2 regions of the Streptomyces sp. 3211.6 genome follow, and region 1 is predicted to be linked to the other one. Evidence: riboswitches for the same ligand, from Rfam matches in the RefSeq annotation. Region 1 holds a riboswitch; the other holds the start of a gene.
The links. A riboswitch is a leader RNA that binds a small molecule or an ion and turns the genes downstream of it on or off. The one in region 1 is predicted to bind ZMP and ZTP.

Region 1 (4,174 bases):
GCGCTTGAACGCGGGCTTGTGGTCCTCCTCCTCTTCGAGCTTGTACTCGGAGAACAGGCCCGCCTCGATGCGCTTGGCGAGCTCGACCTCCTGCTCGGCGTTGAGCAGCGGCACCTTGCCGATGAGCTTGAGGTAGTCCTTGACCGGGTCGGCGGTGGCGCCGGCCACCATGACGGTCTGCGCCGGGGCGTCGTCCTCGTCCTCGTCGGACAGCACGAAGCCCTGGGCGCCGGCCTTGGGAGCCTCTTCCTCGGTGTCGTCGGCGAGGTCCTCGACGGCCCAGTCCTCACCCTCGACGACCGGGGTCTCGGCGTCGTCGGCGTCCTTGGCGGTGGTCTTCTTCGCGGCGGTCTTCTTGGTGGCCGTGGCCTTCTTGGCCGCGGTCTTCTTGACCGCGCGCTTCTTGGGCTCGGCGGCGGCCTCGGCCGGCACCTCCTCCGGGGCGGCGGCCGACGGAGCGGATATCGCCGCGGCGGCGGCCGGGGCGGCGGCGACCGAGGCCTTGCGCGCGCCGATGGGGCGCGGCGCGGCGGCCGCCTTCTTCGTCACGGTGCGGGCCGGGGCGGCGGCTGCCTTGCGGGGCTTCTTGGCAGGAGCCTTCGTGGCGGGGGCGGCGCTGACGTGGAGGGCGACGCCCTCTTCGTCCAGGACCTGGTTCAGGCTGCGCAGGACCCGCTTCCACTGGTCCACCGGGATGCGGCCGGCCTCGAAGGCCTGGCGCACGTCGTCACCGTTGATGTGACCCTGCTCGCGGCCGCGCTCGACGAGCGCGACGAGGGCCTCCGATTCGGCGATCTCCGGAGGGAACGTACGGGACGGGCTGAGCGACACAAGGAGCCTCTCGTTGCGAACAGATAAGGGGTGGGCGGGAATCATCGCGCGGACTCGGGAAACAGTCCCCAGGGGGGCTGTATTCCGGGGCCGCGCGAGGACACCTGTCGGTTCATCGCATGCCCGAGTCGATTCGTTACGCGCTGAATTGAGTGACCTGCGCCACGCTGTGGCCGGGCAACCGATCCGGCGCGGATCCGTCCGCGCCCCGGCGGCGGCGGATCCGCCCCGTACGCACGCCCCCGCATCAGTCCGGCTTGCGGGCCTCGATGAGGAACCGGGAGGTGTGCGCGACGAACGGGCCCTCGCGCTCGATCCGTTCGTGGAGCTCGCGCAGCCGGTCCCGGTAATGCCCGACCGTGAAGCCGGGAACCATCCAGATCACCTTCCTCAAGAAGTAGATCACGGCTCCGATGTCGTGGAACTCCGTCCGCAGCCGCTCGGAGCGCAGGTCGGTCACCTCCAGGCCCGCCTTCCGCGCGTCGGCCTCCGCGTCGTCGGGATGGCGGGCGCGCCGGACCTCCTCCGGCTGCGGGCCGAGGAAGTACTCGACGAGCTCGAAGACGCTGGCCGGGCCGACCTGCTGCGAGAGGTAGGTGCCGCCCGGGGTCAGCACCCGGGCGATCTCCTCCCACCAGATGGTCACCGGGTGCCGGCTGGCCACCAGCTCGAAGGCGTTGTCGCCGAAGGGCAGCGGCGGCTCGTCGGCGGCCGCGACGACCACGGCGCCCAGCGGGTGCAGCAGCCGGGTGGCCCTCTCGATGTTCGGCGGCCAGGACTCCGTGGCCGCCGTCAGCGGCGGCAGCGGCCCCGCCCCGGCGAGCACCTCGCCGCCGCCGGTCTGGATGTCCAGGGCGGAGCGGACCCGGGACAGGCGCTCGGCCAGCATCCGCTGGTAGCCCCAGGAGGGGCGCTGCTCCGTGGCCCGGCCGTCGAGCCAGGAGAAGTCCCAGCCGTCGACGGAGACGGATTCCGCCTCTGCCACGAGATGGTCGAAAGTGCGCGTCATGTCTCGATCGTCCCAGGCCGGGCCCCGGTCATCCACCGGATATGCCGGTGGACGGTTCGACTACAGTGGGAGCAGGGCCGTGACTGGCGTTCGGGTGGATCACCACCGGGGAGCGGCCCGGCGTACGTGCCTCCCCGTACGTCGACTGCCGCGCGCCTGGGCGAACCGCGATCCGCGAACAGCGATCCGCAGCGACGTTCAGGAGACCCCGTGACGACTGCCCCTTCGGCCACCGCCCAGCTCATGGACGGCACCGCCCTCGCCCGCCGCATCTCCGAGGAGACCGCCGCCCTCGCGGCGAAGATCACCGAGCGCACCGGCACCGCGCCCTGCCTGGCCACCGTCCTGGTGGGCGAGGACCCCGCCTCCGTCACCTACGTGCGCATGAAGCAGAACCGCTGCGCCAAGGCCGGGATCACCTCCCGCCACGTGGCCCTCCCGGCGGAGACCACCACGCAGGAGCTCGTCGCCACGATCACGGCCCTCTCCGAGGACCCGGAGATCAGCGGCATCCTGCTCCAGCACCCGGTCCCGCACCACATCGACGAGCGCGCCGCCTTCGAGGCCATCGCCCCGGGCAAGGACGTCGACGGGGTCACCATGCACTCCTTCGCCGCCATGGGCTTCGGCCTGCCCGGCTTCGTCTCCTGCACCCCCGGCGGCATCATGCGCCTGCTTGCCGAGTACGACGTGGACCTCACCGGCAAGCACGCCGTCGTGGTCGGCCGCAGTGCGATCCTCGGCAAGCCCGCCGGGATGCTGCTGCTGGAGCAGAACGCCACCGTCACCTACTGCCACTCCCGCACCAAGGACCTGTCCTCGATCGTCCGCCAGGCCGACGTCCTGGTCGCCGCCGTGGGCAAGGCCGAGTTCATCCGGGGCGAGGACATCAAGCCGGGCGCCGTCGTCCTGGACGCGGGCTACAACGAGGGCAACGTCGGCGACGTCCACTTCGAGTCGGCCGCCGCCCGCGCCTCCCTGATCACCCCGGTGCCCGGCGGGGTGGGCCCGATGACCATCGCGGTCCTGCTGGAGCAGACCGTCCACGCCGCGGCCGCCCAGGCCGGTCTGGACCTCGCGGACCTCTGAGCGCGGCGGCCCAGCCCCCGCTCCCGCCTCACGAGCGCCCCGGACCCCCGAGGTCCGGGGCGCTCGCCCGCTCTGCCGCGGCCAGCCCGGCGACCGCGCGCTCGGCGGCCGTCAGCGGCGGCGTCTTCAGGGTGCCCCGGGCGGAGGACCGCAGCACCCGCCAGAGCACGTCCGGGCGGAACCAGGCGGTGGGCGGGCTGGTCATCGTGATGACCTCGAAGAAGGCGGCCGTCAGCGGCTCCTCGACCGTGGCCCCGGCCATCAGCCGGTTCACGTACGCGTCCAGCAGGCCCGTCCCCGGCCTCGGGCGCATGCCGGTGGCGCCGGGGTAGAGGATGTCCTGCGAGGTGGCCAGGCGCCAGGCGGCGGCCACCGGCGGGGTGAGCGCCCGCTGCGCCGCCCTGCCGAAGCCGGGCCGCGACAGGCCCCCGGACCGCAGCATGGCGCGGACGGCGAGCAGCCCCTTGGCGGCGACCGTCATGCCCTGGCCGTAGAGCGGGTTGAAGGTCGCCACCGAGTCGCCCACGGCGAAGAAGCCGTCGGGCAGGGCGGTCCTCTCGAAATACAGGCGCCGGTTCGTGGTGCTCTGGGTGACGGCCACGTCGGTCAGGGGGGTGCGCCCTTCCAGCAGCTGTCCCACGATCGGGTCGCGCAGGTCCTTGGCGAACGGGACGAAGGCGTCGGGGTCGCCGGTCGGCTGCCCGCCCCGGGTGCCGGAGAGGGTCGCCTGCCACAGGCCGTTCTCGATGGGGACGATCGTCGCGGTGCGGCCGGGCACGGGAACCCGCGGGTCGGACTGGACGTTGACGATGGGGAAGCCCAGGGCGTGCGCCCCTTCGGGCGCCCGGAAGATCCGCGTCGCGTAGACCAGCCCGGAGTCGACCTCGGCCTGCGGGACGACGCCCGCGCCCAGCTCCTCCAGCCAGAGCCGGGAGCGCGAGCCGCGCCCGCCGGCGTCGACCACGAGGTCGGCGGGGATCAGCAGGCCCTCCTCCCGCGGTGTGTCGACGCGGACACCGGTGATCCGCGCGGACGTGCCCTCCAGGCCGCGCACCCGGCTCCGCTGGAGCACCGCGACCCCGGGCAGCGCGGTGACCTTGGCGCGGACCACGGAGTCCAGCAGGTCGCGGCTGCAGGAGACGGTGAACTGCTTCTCGCCGTAGCGCGGGAGCCAGCCGTGGGCGGTCATCGTCACCAGGTCGGTGGGCAGCCCGCGGCGGATCGCCCCGGCCGCCGTCCAGGCGT
Region 2 (4,174 bases), 1.6 Mb from region 1:
AGGGCGAGACGTACGTCTTCCAGGCGCTGGCCCCGCTGCCCGACTTCGACGGGAACCGCGTGGTCCTCGGCGCGTGGGTGGTCGAGGAGGAGGCGGCCGGACTCGGCATCCGCGAGTCCGCGGGCCCGGTCACGGACGAGTACGCCCGCTTCCTGCCCCACGTCATCCTCTGATCCTCCCGGGGGTGCCCGGCAGGGCACCCCCGCCCCTCGTCAGCCGGCGGCGAGGACCGCGCGCAGCTGCTCCAGACCCCAGTCCAGGTCCTCCTTGGAGATCACCAGCGGCGGCGCGATCCGGATCGTCGACCCGTGCGTGTCCTTCACCAGGACCCCGCGCCCCATCAGCTTCTCGGAGACCTCCCGGCCCGTGCCGCGCGCCGGGTCGATGTCGACGCCCGCCCACAGCCCGCGCCCGCGCACGGCGGTCACCGCGCCGCCTCCGGCCAGCAGGTTCAGCTCCCGGTGCAGGTGGTCGCCGAGTTCCGTGGCGCGCTGCTGGTACTCGCCGGTGCGCAGCATCGCGATCACCTCCAGGGCGACGGCGCAGGCGAGCGGGTTCCCGCCGAAGGTGGAGCCGTGCTCCCCGGGCCGGAACACGCCGAGCACGTCGCGGTCGGCGACCACGGCGGACACGGGCACGACACCGCCGCCGAGCGCCTTCCCCAGCACGTACACGTCCGGGACGACGTCCTCGTGCTCGCACGCGAAGGTCCTGCCCGTGCGGCCGAGGCCCGACTGGATCTCGTCCGCCATGAACAGCACGTTCCGCTCGCGCGTCAGCTCCCGTACGCCGGCCAGGTATCCGGGCGGCGGGACCAGGACGCCCGCCTCGCCCTGGATCGGCTCCAGCAGCACGGCGACGGTGTTGGCGGTGACGGCGCGGGAGAGCGCGGTGAGGTCCCCGTACGGGACGATCTCGAAGCCCGGCGTGTAGGGGCCGAAGTGGTCGCGGGCGTCGTGGTCGGTGGAGAAGCTGACGATGGTCGTCGTCCGGCCGTGGAAGTTGTCGGCCGCGACGACGATCTTGGCCTGGCCGTCCGGGACGCCCTTGACCTCGTACCCCCACTTGCGGGCCGTCTTGACCGCCGTCTCCACGGCCTCCGCGCCCGTGTTCATGGGCAGCACCATCTCCTTGCCGCACAGGGCGGCGAGTTCGGTGCAGAACTCGGCGAAGCGGTCGTGGTGGAAGGCCCGGGAGGTGAGGGTGACCCGCTCCAGCTGGGCCTTGGCCGCGTCGATCAGGCGCCGGTTGCCGTGGCCGAAGTTGAGCGCCGAGTACCCGGCGAGCATGTCGAGGTAGCGCCGCCCCTCCACGTCGGTCATCCACGCGCCCTCCGCCGAGGCCACGACGACCGGGAGGGGATGGTAGTTGTGCGCGCTGTGTTCGTCGGCGGAGCGGATGGCATCAGCTGTTCTCGACACGGGGTCTCCGATCGTCCGTCTGCTGGTGACGCGGGTGACATGGGTGGCGTCCTTTGTATCGTCGCTCGGATCGTGGACGCGGAAACCTCCCGGGTGCTTCGCCCGCTAAGGTGTTCGGTACGCACGGCGACTGGCGTACGGGGAACCAACTCCGGGGGAGTCGTGCGCGCACTACCGCACACAGGGCCGCTCGCCTGGGCCTCGCGGGGACGAGACACGACATCGACCCCGGAGGAGCCGCGATGACCGCGCACCGCCAGCCCGCCCTGCTCGCCACCGACCCCGAACTCGCCTCGCTCGTCACCGCCGAGGAAACCCTCCAGGCGCAGACGCTGCGGCTGATCCCCAGCGAGAACTACGTCTCCGCGGCCGTCCTGGAGGCCTCCGGGACGGTCCTGCAGAACAAGTACAGCGAGGGCTACCCGGGCCGCCGCTACTACGAGGGCCAGCAGAACATCGACCGCGTCGAGGCGCTGGCGGTCGAGCGCGCCAAGGGCCTGTTCGGGGTGGAGCACGCCAACGTCCAGCCCTACTCCGGCTCCCCGGCCAACCTGGCCGTCTACCTGGCCTTCGCCCGGCCCGGCGACACGGTGATGGGCATGGCCCTGCCGATGGGCGGCCACCTGACGCACGGCTGGGGCGTCTCGGCGACGGGCTCCTGGTTCCGCGGCGTCCAGTACGGCGTGCGGGCCGAGGACGGCCTGATCGACTACGACGCGGTGCGCGACCTCGCCCTGGCGGAGCGGCCGAAGATCCTGTTCTGCGGGGGCACGGCCCTCCCGCGCACGATCGACTTCGAGGCGTTCGCGTCGATCGCGAAGGAGGCGGGCTCGGTCCTGGTCGCGGACGTGGCCCACATCGCCGGCCTGATCGCGGGCGGCGCCCACCCCTCGCCGGTCCCCTACGCGGACGTGGTCTCCACGACCACCCACAAGACCCTGCGCGGGCCGCGGGGCGCCATGCTGATGTGCAAGGAGGAGCACGCGAAGGCCATCGACAAGGCGGTCTTCCCCGGCCTCCAGGGCGGCCCGCACAACCAGACGACGGCGGGCATCGCGTTGGCCCTGCACGAGGCGGCCCAGCCGGCCTTCACGTCCTACGCCCACGCGGTCGTGGCCAACGCGAAGGCGCTGGCCGCGGCGCTGCTGGAGCGGGGCTTCGACCTGGTCTCGGGCGGTACGGACAACCACCTGATCCTGATGGACCTCACCTCGCGGGGCGTGCCGGGGAAGGTGGCGGCGAAGGCGCTGGACCGGGCCGGGATCGTGGTCAACTACAACACGGTGCCGTTCGACCCGCGCAAGCCGTTCGACCCTTCGGGGATCCGGATCGGTACGCCGTCGCTGACGTCGCGCGGCCTGTCGGCGGACCACATGCCGGCGGTCGCCGACTGGATCTCCCGTGCGGTGGACGCCGCCGCCAAGGCCGACGAGCCGGCCCTCGCGAAGATCCGGTCCGAGGTCGCCGACCTCCTGGCCGCGTTCCCGGCCCCGGGCCTCCCGGTGGCGTAGTTCTCCCCGCCCCGCCCTTTCTCCGTTTCCGCCTCAATCGCCGGCGGGGCTGTAAACAGCCCCGCCGGCGATTGAGGCGCTGGGGGTACCCCCAGCGGTAGCTGGGGGAGGGTCTGGGGGCGAAGCCCCCAGGGGCGCGGGGCCGGAGACGCAGCCGGTACCTGAGAGAATGGCGGCATGGCTTCTGACCGTCCCCGCGCGCTCTCCGGCATCCAGCCCACCTCCGGCTCGTTCCACCTCGGGAACTACCTCGGAGCGATCCGCCAGTACGTCGCCCTCCAGGAGACGCACGACGCGTTCTACATGGTCGTCGACCTGCACGCGATCACCATGCCGCAGGACCCCAAGGACCTCCGCGCGAACACCCGCCTCTCCGCCGCGCAGCTCCTCGCCGCCGGTCTGGACCCCGAGCGCTGCACGCTCTTCATCCAGAGCCACGTCCCGGAGCACGCGCAGCTCGCCTGGGTCATGAACTGCATCACCGGCTTCGGCGAGGCCAGCCGGATGACCCAGTTCAAGGACAAGTCCGCCAAGGGCGGGGTCAACAGCGCCAGCGTCGGCCTGTTCACGTACCCGATCCTCCAGGTCGCCGACATCCTCCTCTACCAGGCGAACGCCGTCCCCGTCGGCGAGGACCAGCGCCAGCACGTGGAGCTGACCCGCGACCTCGCCGAGCGGTTCAACCACCGCTACGGCCAGACCTTCACCCTGCCCGCCGCGCACATCGTCAAGGAGGTCGCGAAGATCTACGACCTCCAGGACCCCTCGATCAAGATGTCTAAGTCCGCGTCCTCCCCCAAGGGCCTGATCAGCCTCCTCGACGAGCCCAAGGCCACCGAGAAGAAGATCAAGAGCGCGGTCACCGACACCGAGGCCGAGATCCGCTTCGACGCCGAGAAGAAGCCCGGCGTCAGCAACCTGCTCACGATCTACTCCACCCTCACGGGCGAGTCGATCCCCGCCCTGGAGGCCGCGTACGAGGGCAAGGGCTACGGCGCGCTGAAGACCGACCTGGCCGGCGTGATGGTCGACTTCGTCACACCCTTCAAGCAGCGCACCCAGGAGTTCCTGGACGACCCGGAGACCCTGGACGCCGTGCTGGCCAAGGGCGCGGAGAAGGCCCGGGCGGTCGCCGCGGAGACCCTGGCGCAGGCCTACGACCGCATCGGGTTCGTCCCCGCCAAGCACTGACGGACCGGAGCCCCTGGCGGCCGAGGGGGTGCTGGCGCCACACTGAGGCGG

Region 2: another riboswitch for ZMP and ZTP. It lies ahead of glyA (serine hydroxymethyltransferase); the one in region 1 lies ahead of BX286_RS29565 (bifunctional 5,10-methylenetetrahydrofolate dehydrogenase/5,10-methenyltetrahydrofolate cyclohydrolase).

The regions. Positions count from the first base shown of each region.
Region 1 is NZ_RBXC01000001.1:6,438,778-6,442,951, forward strand. It holds gene BX286_RS29555 (RNA polymerase sigma factor) at 1-831, opposite strand, end outside; gene BX286_RS29560 (methyltransferase domain-containing protein) at 1,079-1,840, opposite strand; ZMP/ZTP riboswitch at 1,910-2,009, shown strand; gene BX286_RS29565 (bifunctional 5,10-methylenetetrahydrofolate dehydrogenase/5,10-methenyltetrahydrofolate cyclohydrolase) at 2,084-2,929, shown strand; gene BX286_RS29570 (NAD(P)/FAD-dependent oxidoreductase) at 2,958-4,174, opposite strand, start outside.
Region 2 is NZ_RBXC01000001.1:4,879,332-4,883,505, forward strand. It holds gene BX286_RS22670 (glutathionylspermidine synthase family protein) at 1-173, shown strand, start outside; gene rocD (ornithine--oxo-acid transaminase) at 213-1,421, opposite strand; ZMP/ZTP riboswitch at 1,538-1,628, shown strand; gene glyA (serine hydroxymethyltransferase) at 1,664-2,932, shown strand; gene trpS (tryptophan--tRNA ligase) at 3,110-4,123, shown strand.